Regions from separate parts of the Streptomyces sp. NBC_00663 genome, predicted to be linked through region 1. Evidence: predicted binding sites of a transcription regulator. Region 1 holds the regulator's gene; the other holds the start of a gene.
The links. The regulator HspR, encoded in region 1, represses chaperone genes until heat shock. The targets are predictions, from matches to a motif close to TTGAGNNNNNNNNNCTCAA.
Positions count from the first base shown of each region.

Region 2: dnaK (molecular chaperone DnaK) is a predicted target of HspR. The motif match lies at 3,057-3,075, and genes of this name have one in related genera.

Region 1 covers NZ_CP109027.1:4,513,143-4,520,400, forward strand. The annotation lists gene OG866_RS20555 (sugar ABC transporter substrate-binding protein) at 1-396, opposite strand, end outside; gene OG866_RS20560 (fibronectin type III domain-containing protein) at 714-2,660, shown strand; gene OG866_RS20565 (heat shock protein transcriptional repressor HspR) at 2,746-3,198, opposite strand; gene dnaJ (molecular chaperone DnaJ) at 3,206-4,390, opposite strand; gene grpE (nucleotide exchange factor GrpE) at 4,427-5,086, opposite strand; gene dnaK (molecular chaperone DnaK) at 5,083-6,927, opposite strand; gene OG866_RS20585 (MraY family glycosyltransferase) at 7,022-7,258, opposite strand, start outside.
Region 2 covers NZ_CP109027.1:1,740,775-1,748,032, forward strand. The annotation lists gene narJ (nitrate reductase molybdenum cofactor assembly chaperone) at 1-432, shown strand, start outside; gene narI (respiratory nitrate reductase subunit gamma) at 432-1,154, shown strand; gene dnaK (molecular chaperone DnaK) at 1,151-3,010, opposite strand; gene OG866_RS07935 (hypothetical protein) at 3,333-6,239, shown strand; gene OG866_RS07940 (LodA/GoxA family CTQ-dependent oxidase) at 6,258-7,258, shown strand, end outside.

The DNA of each region.
Region 1 (7,258 bases):
GTCGATGGGGCCCTCGGCGAGCCGGTCGTAGGCGATGACCGGGATACCGGCGGCCTTGGCCTTCTTCACCATCGGGGCGATGGCGTGCGAGTCCACGGCGTCCAGCAGGATGACGTCGACCTTGTCGTCGATCATCTTCTGCATCTGGGTCGCCTGCTTCTTGGCGTCCGCCTCGCCGTTGGCGTAGACGGTCTGGCCCAACTTCTTCGTGAGCTCAGAGACCTTCTTCTGAATGATCGGGTAGTCGAAGTTCTCGTAGCGCGTGTTGGTCGTCTCCGGCATCAGCACGCCGACGGTGACGTCGTTGCCCTTGGTCGGACTCGCGTCCGCACTGTCCCCCGACACTCCCAGGGCCCCGCAGGCGGTCAGCGACAGGGCCATCGAGGACGCGGCCATGCAAAGGGCGATACGACGCATTGCGGTGCTCACTTCTGGTGCCTTCCGGACGCGGGCGCAGCATTGCGACCCAGATGACTGAAAAGCCAACGCGGCGACGCCCCCCAGCGTCAAGCAGAACCACTTAACGAGTGCGCAACGCCACTCTCCGTCTGTCTTGTGAAGACATCACGCAACCGCCTCCAAACGCCCTTTACGGACCCTCCATTCAAGCGGAGCCCCGGGGGAGGCGAAGATCCGTACAACCAACTCCATTCCTCGCGAGTCGTGATCAAGACAGCTGCTGTCGGCCGTTCCCCATCCGTTCAGAGGATCGAATGAACCCAGCCAGACGTACGACGATCACGTCCGTCGCCGTGCTCGCCGTCACCGGTGGTCTGCTCACCACGACCACGGCCCCCGCGTCCGCCGCCACGACCTGTGCGTCCCCGGTCTTCAAGCGCCAGTTCTTCGCGAACACCGCCTTCTCCGGCACCCCGAGGAAGACCGACTGCGACACCACCGTCGAGCAGAGCTGGGCCGGCGCCCCCGCCTCCGGTCTGCCGTCCGACAACTTCGGTGTGCGGTGGTCCGTGACAAGGGACTTCGGCTCCGGCGGCCCGTTCGCCCTCGCCGCCTCCGGGCTCGACGGGATACGGGTCTACGTCGACGGCACCCGCAAGGTCGACCTGTGGAAGAACACGTCCACGACCGTCTCCAAGACCGTCAACGTCACCGTCCCCTCCGGCAAGCACACCCTCCGCGTCGACTACGTCAACTGGACCGGCGCCGCCAAGGTGAAGTTCGCGTACACGCCCCGTACGTCCGCCACGGTCGACAAGGTCAAGCCCCTTGTCCCGACGGGCACTTCGCTCACGTACGACTCCGCGACCGGCAAGGCCAAGCTTGCCTGGGCGAAGAACAAGGAGATGGACCTCGCCGGGTACAAGGTCTACCGGCGGCTCAAGGGCACGTCCTTCGGCAGTAGCCCGCTCGCGACGACCACCGCCACCTCGTACAGCGACACCCCGCCGGCGACCGGCGCGACGTACTACTACGAGGTCCGCGCGTACGACAGGGCGGGCAACGTCTCCGCCGGCACCGCCGATCAGCCGGTCGGCACCCCCGACCGCACCGCCCCCGACGCGCCCACCGGGCTGTACGCGAAGGTGGGTCCGGGAGCGGTGACGCTGGCCTGGGACACCAACGGTGTCACGGACACGTACCGCGTGTACCGGGCGACCGCGCCAGGGGGGCCGTTCACGCGGATCGCCGACGGGCTCGACAGCGCCTGGTACCGGGACACCGGGGCCGATCTGACCGGGCGGCTGTACTACCGCGTCACCGCGGTGGACCCGGTCGCCAACGAGTCCGCGCCGTCCGCCGTGGCCGACACCGGCGAGCCTGACACCGCCCCGCCCGCCCAGGTCACCGATGTGACGGTGGAGGGCACCACGGCGGGCAACGCGGTGCGCTGGCAGGCCTCGTCCGACGACCGCCACGTCAACCACTACGAGGTGTGGGCCGCGCCCGACGGCGCGTGGGACCCCGACGGACCGGAGACCGTCTTCGGCCTCTCGTTCAACGACCTGCGCGCGGAGGCCGGAGTCCCGCTCACCTACCGCGTCCAGGCCGTCGACGACTACGGCAACCTCGCCCCCGTCTCCGCCCCGGTCACCGCGACCCGCCCGGCCCCGGGCGCCGTGGCGGCCCCGACCGGCGTCCAGGGCACGCCCCTCGACAGCGCCACCGAGCTCACCTGGGCCTCCGTCACCGACGCCAAGGGCTACCGGGTCTACCGGCGCACCGACCGGAACGCCGCCTGGACCCGGCTCGGGGACCGCCCCACCACCGCGCCGCGTTACTCCGACACCGAGGCGCTGGCCGTCGCCGACGACTACTACGTCGTCGCCCTCGACGCCGAGGGCCGTGAGTCCGCGCCGTCCGAGTCCGTCCAGGTGTGGCGGGAGACCCCGGCCACGCCGACGGCTCCCGTCGCGCCGACGATCACGCTGTCCGCCCCGTACAAGGAGTGCACGGCCAACGACTGCGCGCCGCACGGCGGCACCGGTGTTCCGCTCACGGTGACGCTGCACCACGACCGGCTGCTGTCCGGGTACACGTACCGCTTCTACGGCACCTCCGACACCGGGTACATGACCATCGAGGATTCGACGGTCACCTGGACTCCGCCCGCGCCGGGCTTCTATGTCTTCGAGGTGCGCGCGATCGACTACTACGGCCGCAGCGGCTCGTTCGCCAAGGTCACCTTCATGGTCGGATGAGGCGCGTGCCCGGCCTCCAGCAACCGCTGAGTCCATGAGAAGGGGCCCGGAGGGTGAACCTCCGGGCCCCTTCTCATGGATGTGTTCAGTCCTTGGCCTTCTTCGGCCGCCACACCACCAGCGCGCTGGTCTGCTGCACTTCCTGGTACGGCACCAGGTCGCGTCGGTACGACGCGTGCACCGCCGCCTCCCGCTGGCGCATCGTGGCGGCGGCGCCCTCCAGGGCCGCCTCCATCTCCGCGACGCGGGACTGGAGGGCCGCGACCTGGTTCTCCAGTTCGATGATGCGCTTGATGCCGGCCAGGTTGATGCCCTCGTCCTGCGACAACTGCTGGACGGTACGCAGCAGTTCGATGTCACGGGCCGAGTAGCGGCGGCCCCGGCCGGCGGTGCGGTCCGGGGAGACCAGGCCGAGGCGGTCGTACTGGCGAAGGGTCTGCGGGTGCAGGCCGGAGAGCTGGGCCGCCACCGAGATGACGTAGACCGGGGTCTCCTCGGTCAGTTCGTACGGATTGCGTCGACGGCCGGTCCCATCCATGGCTCTCTCATGCTCCCTTCGCGGCCTGGAACAGCTCCGCCCGCGGATCCTCGTCCGCGGTCGCCTCGCGATACGCCTCCAGCGCTTCACGAGCCTTCCCCGTCACGTCCTTGGGGACACTCACCTCGACGGTGACCAGGAGATCGCCGCGGGTGCCGTCCTTGCGGACCGCGCCCTTGCCGCGGGCGCGCATGGTGCGGCCGTTGGGCGTGCCGGGCGGCAGCTTCAGCGTGACGGGCGGGCCGCCCAGGGTGGGAACCCGGACCTCGCCGCCGAGGGCCGCCTCCGCGAACGTCACCGGGACGGTGACCGTGAGGTTGTCCTCCTTGCGGCCGAAGACCGGGTGCGCGTCCACGTGGACGGTGACGTACAGGTCGCCCGCGGGGCCGCCTCGTTCACCCGGCGCTCCCTTGCCGCGCAGGCGGATGCGCTGGCTGTCCGTCACCCCGGCGGGGATGCGGACCTGCATGGTGCGCGAGGACTTGGCGCGACCGCTGCCCTTGCAGTCCATGCAGGGGTGCTCGGCGATGAGACCGCGGCCCTTGCAGTCGGGGCAGGGGTCGGTGAGCGAGAAGCCGCCGCCCGAACCCCGCGCCACCTGGCCGGTGCCGACGCAGGTCGGGCACACGCGCGGTGTGCCGTTCTTGTCGCCGGTGCCCGAACACGCCTTGCAGGGGGACTGCGAGGACATCCGCAGCGGGACCGTGGCCCCCTCGATGGCCTCGGTGAAGCTCAGCGTGACCTCGGTGTCGATGTCCTGTCCGCGCCGCGGCTGCACCCGGGTGGTGCCCCCGGTGCCGCCGCGGTTGAACAGGCCGCCGAACACGTCGCCGATCCCGCCGCCGAAGCCGCCGGAACCCTGGCCGCCGCCCTGGGCGCCGCCTCCGAAGAGGTCGCCCAGGTCGAAGTTGAAGGAGCCGCCGCCCGCGCCCGGCCCCGGGCGGAAGCCGCCGTTGCCGAAGAGGGCGCGGGCCTCGTCGTACTCCTTGCGCTTCTTGGGGTCACCGAGGATGTCGTTCGCCTCGGAGATCTCCTTGAAGCGCTCCTCCGCCTTGACGTTGCCCTTGTTGGCGTCCGGGTGGAACTCGCGGGCGAGCTTCCGGTACGCCTTCTTGATCTCGGCCTCGGTGGCGTCCTTGGGGACGCCGAGGACCTTGTAGTAGTCCTTCTCGATGAAGTCCTTGGTGCTCATCCCCGACGTCCCTCCTTCCGGTCAGAGACCGTGACCTCAGCCCTCTTCAGAGCTGGTGTCCTTGTCCTCGGCGGCCTCGGAGGAGCCCTCCTCGGCCTTGACGGTCTGCGCGCCCGGCTGCGGTTCGGCGACGGCCACCCGCGCGGGGCGGATGGTGCGCTCGCCGATGCGATACCCCGGCTGGAGGATCGCCACGCAGGTCGTCTCGGTGACGTCCGGCGCGTAACTGTGCATCAGGGCCTCGTGGATCGTCGGGTCGAAGGGCTCGCCCTCCTTGCCGAACTGCTGGAGACCCATCTTCGCCGCGACGGTCTCCAGCGACTCACCGACGGACTTGAATCCGCCGACGAACTCGCCGTGGTCCCGGGCGCGGCCGATGTCGTCGAGCACGGGCAGGAGTTCGGTCAGGAGGTTCGCGATGGCGATCTCCTTGACCGTGATCCGGTCCCGCTCCACGCGGCGGCGGTAGTTCTGGAACTCGGCCTGGAGCCGCTGGAGGTCCGCGGTGCGCTCTTCGAGCGCCTTGCGGGACTGGTCCAGCTGGGCGGTCAGACCGGCGATCTGTGCGGTTGCGTCCCCGGCCGGGGCCGCCCCCTCGCCGTTCGACGAGGGTGCGGCCTTCGACTCGGCGTCGTCGGGGGTGGCGCCGGAGGGGACGTCGGGCTTCTCCTCGAAGCCCGGGGTCTCCTCCGTCACGCGGCACCGTCCTTACGGTCCTCGTCGACGATCTCGGCGTCGACGACGTCGTCGTCGGCCTTCGGGGTCTCGGCACCGGCGTCGGCGCCGCCCGCGGCCTGCGCGGCGCCCGCGTCCGCGTACATGGCCTGGCCGACCTTCTGCGAGACCGCGGCGACCTTCTCGGTGGCGGTGCGGATCTCGGCGGTGTCCTCGCCCTTGAGCGCGGCCTTCAGCTCCTCGACGGCGGCCTCGACCTCGGTCTTGACCTCGCCGGGGACCTTGTCCTCGTTGTCCTTGAGGAACTTCTCCGTCTGGTAGACGAGCTGCTCGCCCTGGTTGCGGGTCTCGGCGGCCTCGCGGCGGGCGTGGTCCTCCTCCGCGTACTTCTCGGCCTCCTGGCGCATCCGGTCGACCTCGTCCTTCGGCAGCGAGGAGCCGCCGGTGACGGTCATCTTCTGCTCCTTGCCCGTGCCGAGGTCCTTCGCGGTCACGTGCATGATGCCGTTGGCGTCGATGTCGAAGGCGACCTCGATCTGCGGGACACCGCGCGGGGCCGGCGGCAGACCGGTCAGCTCGAACATCCCGAGCTTCTTGTTGTACGCCGCGATCTCGCGCTCGCCCTGGTAGACCTGGATCTGCACGGACGGCTGGTTGTCCTCGGCCGTCGTGAAGATCTCGGACCGCTTGGTCGGGATCGTGGTGTTGCGCTCGATCAGCTTGGTCATGATGCCGCCCTTGGTCTCGATACCGAGGGACAGCGGGGTCACGTCGAGGAGCAGGACGTCCTTGACCTCACCCTTGAGGACACCGGCCTGGAGGGCGGCGCCGATGGCGACGACCTCGTCCGGGTTGACGCCCTTGTTGGCCTCGTTGCCACCGGTCAGCTCCTTGACGAGCTCGGCGACGGCGGGCATACGGGTGGAGCCACCGACGAGGACGACGTGGTCGATCTCGTTGATGGAGATGCCGGCGTCCTTGATGACGTTGTGGAACGGCGTCTTGCAGCGCTCCAGCAGGTCGGCCGTCAGCTGCTGGAACTGAGCGCGCGTGAGCTTCTCGTCGAGGTGCAGGGGACCCTCGGCGGACGCGGTGATGTAGGGCAGGTTGATCGAGGTCTCGGTGGACGAGGACAGCTCGATCTTCGCCTTCTCGGCGGCCTCGCGCAGACGCTGGAGCGCCATCTTGTCCTTGGCGAGGTCCACGCCGTGACCGGACTTGAACTGCTGCACCAGGTAGTCGACGACGCGCTGGTCCCAGTCGTCACCACCGAGGTGGTTGTCACCGTTGGTGGCCTTCACCTCGACGACGCCGTCGCCGATCTCCAGGAGGGACACGTCGAAGGTGCCGCCACCGAGGTCGAAGACGAGGATCGTCTGGTCGTCCTTGTCGAGGCCGTACGCGAGCGCGGCCGCGGTGGGCTCGTTGACGATACGGAGGACGTTGAGACCGGCGATCTCACCGGCTTCCTTCGTCGCCTGACGCTCGGAGTCGTTGAAGTACGCCGGGACGGTGATGACCGCGTCGGTCACCTTCTCGCCCAGGTACGCCTCGGCGTCCCGCTTCAGCTTCTGGAGGATGAACGCCGAGATCTGCTGCGGGTTGAAGGGCTTCCCGTCCAGCTCGATCTTCCAGTCGGTGCCCATGTGGCGCTTCACCGAACGGATGGTCCGGTCCACGTTGGTCACCGCCTGGCGCTTGGCGACCTCGCCGACCAGCACTTCGCCGTTCTTCGCGAAGGCGACGACGGACGGCGTGGTCCTGGCACCCTCGGCGTTGGTGATGACGGTGGGCTCGCCGCCTTCGAGAACGCTGACGACGGAGTTAGTCGTGCCCAGGTCGATGCCGACCGCACGTGCCATGGTTGATTCCTCCAGCTGACTTGAGTGGAACGGACTCAAGTGTGCATGACGCACGCGATTGGTGCAACAGACCTGAGTCTGTGACGCTCAACTCTTATCCGTTCCTTACGCGCAAGGACGCTCTGACCTGCGGCGATGCCTGCGCCGGCACCGGTCGAGAAGCGCCTGAGGGCTTCACCCGCAGCAGCGCGAGTACGACGACCAGGGCGCCCGCGGCCACCCACAGCGCCCCCGTCGCCCCGACCCACCCGAGGTGCTCCAGCACCCCGACGAGCACCCCGGCGAAGGCCCCGAGCCCGAGCAGCACCACCGTCCCCTGCGGGGTCAGCCC
Region 2 (7,258 bases), 2.8 Mb from region 1:
GACGACTTCCGGGCCCGGCTGCCGCTGCTGCGTGAAGCGGCGCCGCAGTTGCGGGAGTTCACGGACCACGCGGCGCTGACCGCGCCGCAGGAGCTGGCCGCGCACTACGTCCAGGTCTTCGACTTCAAGAACCGGCACAGTCTGTATCTGAGCTGGTGGCAGGACGGGGACACGCGGCGGCGTGGGATGTCGCTGGTCCGCTTCAAGGACGTCTACCGGGCCGCCGGCCTGGAGTTCACCGGTGAGGAGCTGCCCGACTTCCTGCCCGCGGTGCTTGAGTTCGCGGCGCGCACCGGGAACACCGACCTGCTCACCGAACACCGGGACGGCCTGGAGCAGTTGCGCTCCCGGCTCACCGCGTTCGGGACCCCGTACGCGTCCGTCCTGGACGCCGTATGCGCCACACTGCCCAACTGCACCGGGGTGCGCTGATGACCACACTCCTCTGGGGCGTGCTGCCGTACGTCGCCGTCGCCCTGCTCGTCGCCGGACTCGTCTGGCGCTACCGCTACGACAAGTTCGGCTGGACGACCCGCAGTTCGCAGGTCTACGAGTCGAAGCTGCTGAACATCGCCTCCCCGGCGTTCCACTACGGCATCCTCTTCGTGCTGGCCGGGCACATCGTCGGGCTGTTCATCCCGATGTCGTGGACGGACAAACTGGGGATCAGCGAGCACACGTACCACCTGTTCTCGCTCTACGGCGGCACCGCGGCCGGCGTCCTCACGGTCGCCGGGGTCGTGCTGCTGGTCTACCGGCGCCGGACGCGGGCGCCCGTCTTCCGTGCGACCACCGCCAACGACAAGCTCATGTACCTGGTGCTGCTCGGCGCGATCGCGATGGGCATGATCGCCAAGCTGACCCACGCCTCCGGCGACGGCTACAACTACCGTGAGTCCATCGCCCCTTGGGCGCGCAGCCTGTTCACCCTCCAGCCGGACCTCGACCGGATGCACGGGGTGCCGCTGCTGTACCGGATCCACGCGGTGATCGGGATGGCGCTGATCGCGTTCGTGCCGTACAGCAGGCTGGTCCATATGTTCAGCGCGCCGGTGCAGTATCTGTTCCGGCCCTACGTCGTCTACCGGGCACGCGACCCCAGGAGGCTGGGGCCGCGTCCGGAGCGGCGGGGCTGGGAGCGCGCGAAGTCCTAAGCCGCCCCGCCCTTCTGTTCCCGGTCCTCGTCGACGATCTCCGCGTCCACCACGCCCTCCTCCTCGGGGGGCGTGGTGGTCTGCTGTTCGGTGGGCTCCGACTGCTGCGCCTGCGCGTACATCGCCTGCCCCACCCGCTGGCTCACGGTGGCGAGGTTCTCGACGCCGTTGCGCAGGGCGTTCGTGTCGGCGTTCTGTTCCAGGAGCGTCTTGAGTTCCGTGATGGCCGACTCCACGTCCGCCTTGGTCTCGGCGGGGACACGTTCGTCGTTCTCCCGGAGGAACTTCTCGGTCTGGTAGACGAGTTGCTCGGCCTGGTTGCGGGTCTCGGCGGCCTCCCGGCGCCCCCGGTCCTCCTCCGCGTACTGTTCGGCGTCCCGCATCATGCGGTCGATGTCGTCCTTGGGCAGCGCCGAGCCGCCGGTGACGGTCATCTTCTGCTCGCGGCCGGTCGCGAGGTCCTTCGCGGAGACGTGCATGATCCCGTTGGCGTCGATGTCGAAGGCGACCTCGATCTGCGGGACGCCACGGGGCGCCGGCGGCAGGCCGGTGAGGTCGAAGACACCGAGCTTCTTGTTGTAGGCCGCGATCTCGCGTTCGCCCTGGTAGACCTGGATGCCGACCGAGGGCTGGTTGTCGGTGGCGGTGGTGAAGATCTCCGAACGCCGGGTCGGGATCGTGGTGTTGCGCTCGATGAGCTTGGTCATGATGCCGCCCTTGGTCTCGATGCCCAGGGACAGCGGGGTGACGTCGAGGAGGAGGACGTCCTTGACGTCGCCGCGGACGACACCCGCCTGAAGAGCGGCGCCGAGGGCGACGACCTCGTCCGGGTTGACGCCCTTGTGCGGGTCCTTGCCGGTGAGTTCCTTGACGAGGTCGGTGACGGCGGGCATCCGGGTCGAGCCCCCGACGAGGATGACGTGGTCGACCGCGGCGAGCTTGATGCCGGCGTCCTTGACGGCCTGGTGGAAGGGGGTCTTGCAGCGGTCGAGCAAGTCGGCGGTGAGCTCCTGGAACTGAGCGCGCGTCAGCTTCTCGTCGAGGTGCAGCGGACCTTCGGCGGAGGCGGTGATGTACGGGAGGTTGATCGTGGTCTCCGACGAGCTGGACAGCTCGATCTTGGCCTTCTCGGCGCCCTCGCGCAGCCGTTGCAGGGCCATCTTGTCCTTGCCGAGGTCGATGCCGTACTGCCCCTGGAACGTCTTCACCAGGTGCTCGACGACCCGCTGGTCCCAGTCGTCGCCGCCGAGATGCGTGTCGCCGTTGGTCGCCTTGACCTCGATGACACCGTCGCCGATCTCCAGCAGCGACACGTCGAAGGTGCCGCCGCCGAGGTCGAAGACGAGGACCGTCTGCTCCTCGCCCCGGTCCAGGCCGTAGGCGAGGGCGGCGGCGGTCGGCTCGTTGATGATCCGCAGCACCTTCAGGCCCGCGATCTCGCCGGCCTCCTTGGTGGCCTGCCGCTGGGCGTCATCGAAGTACGCCGGGACCGTGATCACCGCGTCGGTGACGTCCTCGCCGAGATAGGACTCGGCGTCCCGCTTCAGCTTCTGGAGCACCCGCGCCGACAGCTCCTGCGCCCGGTAGCGGGTGCCGTCGACCGAACCCTGCTCCGGGAACCGCCAGCCGCCGTCGCCCATGTACCGCTTCACGGACCGGGCCGTCCGCTCCACGTTCGTCACGGCCTGCCGCTTGGCGACCTCCCCGACGAGCACTTCCCCGTTCTTCGCGAAGGCCACGACCGACGGTGTGGTCCTGGCCCCCTCCGCATTGGCGACGACCGTGGGGTCGCCGCCCTCCAGGACGGCCACCACGGAGTTCGTGGTCCCCAGATCGATCCCGACCGCGCGTCCCATCACTGTCCCCTTCCGCCAGGGCACTTCCCGGACTCCAGCACAAAACTTGAGTGGGCTGTTGTCAATGCCGCGTCCCCCGGGTACCCCGAAATCAGCGGCGCCGCGCGTACGCCCGCTACGGAGACGGCCCGATGTGACCCTCCGCAGCCAGGTGAAGTTGTGCGGTACTGCCCGTATCCGCCTTGTTCCCTCCCCACGGCAGCCCTGAGCATGACGGGCACAGTCCTCGCACTCGCGCCGCGAGGAACACGGGGATTTCGGGGGATCTCAGAGGATCTCCGCGAATCCCGGGGGATCTCAGAGGATCTCGGGGGAGAGTGCCATGGAAGAGCTGTTCCGGTTCCTGATGACCAGGCCCGCTCAGCGGATGGACGCGACGAAGATCGTGCCGCTACGGCTCTCGCAGAGCTACGGCGCCCAGTTGCGCAAGGCGCTCCAGAGCGAGCAGCCCAGGGACGCCGTCCGCCGCGTGGCCCTGGCCCAGCGCAAGGCCGATCCGCTGCGCTCACCGGCCGACCTCGCACTCGGGGCACGGTGGCCACACTTCGCGACGGCGCTGGCGAACACCGAGCACACCAAGCTGCGCGACCTGCGCGCACTGGTGCTGGACAGCTTCGACGCCGAGGCCGAGGAAGTACGGGCGGGCGAGGCCTTCGCCCACGACCTCGAACGTCTCGGCGACCTGGTCGCGACGAGTGTCGTCCTCGGGCGCGAGGGCGGCCTGCGGATCGCGGACGCGGCCGTGCTGCTGCGTGCCGCCGCGATCCTGGAGCGGGTGGCCGACCGGGACCGCGCCCTGGAAGGTGCGGGCGCCGTGGCCGAGGCGCTGGAGCGCACCCTGCTCCTTCCCGAGGACGTCTTCCCCCTGCCCGCCCCCACCGAGCAGGGCACCGACCGCCGGCCGCCCCGGGAGACGGACGACGACGACCCGACGGACGCGCTCACCGCGGAACGCGACCGCCTCCTCAACGCCTACGAGACCCTCACCCGGCTGACACCGGAGCATCTGGCCCTGCCCACGGCCGGCGACCGAGCGGCCCCCCGCCCGGGCGCCGCCGCGCTCCCCCCGGTACCGGCCGCGGAACCCCGGGACGGGGACCCGGACGACCTGGCGCCCGCGCACGGCGGCGGGAGCGCGGACGTCCACACGGCCGGTCTGCCACTGCACCTCAAGTCCACGGTCTGGAAGGCGCTCCCGGCCGCGGTGCGGGACGTCCTCGACGAGCGCGGCCTCGATCTCACCCGGGTCGGCGTCCCCACCGCCGCCGACCGCCTCTCGCTCGAACTGCGCGAGCCGGAACTGCGGTTGGCCCGCTCCCTCCAGCTCGCCGACACCCGGATGGTGAAGCCCGGCGACACCTATCTGGAGCCGTGGGCCGCGGCCGTGGGACACCTTGAGCGGGGCGGCATGGCCGCCGTGACCGTGCCGACGACGTACGGAACGGTCGCCCCGGCCGGTATCGGCGACCTGTTGACGGTACGTCAGAATCTGAAACGGTACGAGGCCGGGGAGCTCGCGCACGTCGAGAACGTGCTCAAGGGCGAGTTCAAGGAGCGGGTCCACAAACGGGCCCGGACCACGGAGGAGACGGTCACGGTCGAGACCGAGACCCGGCGCGAGGAGGAACGCGACCAACAGAGCACCGAGCGCTTCGAGTTGAAGACCGAGGCGAGCACGGTCCAGAAGGAGGACGCGAGCCTCAAGGTCGGTCTCTCACTCACCGGGAAGTACGGTCCCGTGGTCGAGTTCAAGGCGTCCACCGACTTCTCGCTGGAGAAGTCGAAGGAGGAGTCCACCAAGGTCGCCACCGGCTACAGCAAGGACGTGACCCAGCGCGCGACCTCGAAGATCTTCGAGCGCCGCCGTGAGGAACGCGTCGTGAAGACCGTCGAGGTCTTCGAGGAGACCAACACTCACGGCATCGACAACAAGGCCGGGGACGGGCCGGTCGTCGGGCAGTACCAGTGGGTGGACAAGGTGTACGAGGCGCAGGTCTTCAACTACGGCAAGCGCGTGCTGTACGACATCATGCTCCCCGAGCCGGCCGCGTTCCTGCTGCACGCCACCACCAACGCGCCCAAGGCCGGTGCGGACCTGGTGAAGCCGGCCCCCTTCACGCTCCGGCCCACTGACCTCAGCGAGTGGAACTACAGCCTCTTCGTCCAGCAGTACCAGGTGGTCGGGGTGACGGCACCGCCCGCGCCGTTCGTCGCCGTCGCCCGGGCGCTGGAGGGCAAGGGCAAGGAGGACGACGGCGCCACCAAGGCCGCCGAGATCCCGGTCCCCGACGGCTACCAGGTCTTGGCCGCCCATGTCAGCGTCTGGTTCAACGCCTGGAGCGGCGGCCTGGTCGACGTGGCCCTCGGCAACAACCTGCACCGCTTCGAGGACAACGACGACTGGTGGGCGGCGACCGCCGACGAGACGGGGGCGCTCCCGCTGGCCCTGAAGACCTGGAAGGCCGAGGCCTTCGTGGTGGCCGTGGAGATCCAGTGCCGCCGCACCGAACGCGCCCTGGAGGACTGGAAACTGAAGACCCACGGGGCGATCCTCCAGGCGTATCTGAAGCTGCTGCGCGACTACGAGGACCGGCTGGCCGCCCTCCAGGTGCAGGCGGCCCAGCAGTTCCAGGGGAGCAACCCGGCACAGAACGCCCTGCTGATCCGGGGTGAGGTGAAGAAGGGCGCGATCGAGACGTTCACGGCCCAGCACTACGACCTGTTCGGGGCGATCGCCCTGAGCCCGGAGGGCTATCCGCAGCCGGACCTGCCGGAGGCGGCGGCCGAGGGACGCTACATCCGCTTCTTCGAGCAGGCATTCGAGTGGGAGCAGATGATGTTCCTGTTCTACCCCTACTTCTGGGGCCGGAAGGCGAACTGGACCCGGCGGCTGCTGATCCAGGACACCGACCCCGACCTCGCCGACTTCCTGCGGGCAGGTGCCGCCCGGGTCGTGGTGTCGGTGCGGCCCGGATTCGAGCAGGCGGTCGCGCACTTCCTGGAGTCCGGGGAGGTGTGGGACGGCGGGGATCTGCCGCCGATCGCCAGCCCGCTGTACGTGAACATCATCGAGGAGATCCGCGAACGCGACCGGGCGCCGGGCGCCGAGGTCCCGCAGGGCGAGCCCTGGGACGTACGGGTGCCGACCACCCTCGTGGTCCTGCGGGACGAGGCCTCCCTGCCGTCCTGGCGCAAGGACGAGAACGGCGACTGGGTTCCGGCCGACTGACACGGGGGGGGTGCGGCCGTGGCCGCTCGCAGGCGCTACAAGATCCACCCGGCGATCGGCATCGCCCGCCTGGGCGACGCCCCGACGTTCTTCATCGGCCCGGAGACCCCGGGCCTGCCGCCCACCGGCCAGCCGCCGGGCACCACGGTCCCGCCGTACAAGGACGGCGGCCGGATCAAACCGCAGGCGGCACGCTTCCGCGTCTTCGAGTACGTCGAGAAGGGCGGCCGGTACGAGGTGAGCCGCGAGGTGTCCATGGCGGACGCCGGAGTGACCATCACCTGGTCCGTGCACCTCGCCAACCGCAAGGCGTCCTTCTTCGAGTTCGACGGCATGGCCGGGGAGGACCGCTCCCCGGCCCCCCGCCGCAACGCCGGCCACCCCCCGCGCACCCTCGACATCGACCCGGGGCGCCGGGAGATCACCGGTCGCGGCGCGCGCCCGGTGCACTTCACCAGCCGGGGTCTCGGCAGCGAGCGCTGGCCGTCACCCGCACCGGTGCCACCGATCGACACCCTGGGCAGGCTGCTCACGGACGCCGAAGGTCGGCTCCTCGTCCTCGGCGGCCGGGGCGTCTCCACGAGCCGGCCCGGCGCCTCACCGGTCGACGACTACAGCAACAACGACGGCTGGTTCGACGACGTCTCCGACGGCCCGGTCACCGCGGTCCTCACCATCAAAGGCGTCCGATTCCCGGTCACCCCGGCCTGGGTGATCTGCGCTCCCCCCGACTTCGCCCCGGCCCTGACCGGCGTCGTCACGCTGTACGACCTGCTGTACGACATGGCGGCCAGACACCTGACCCTGCCGTCCGACGAGGCGGTCTACCGCACGGGCGCCCTCCAGCCGCTCGCGGCGGTCAACGCGGAGTTCAAGCGGGCCGGAAGACCCGTCCTGAGCAGGTACGAGCCGGACTTCACGACGGAGATCCACCCGCTCCTCTCCCGGGCCACGGCCACCGGCTTCCTGCTGAAGAGCGCCGTCGGCAAGCATCAGACCCTGGACGACTGGGCCGAGCT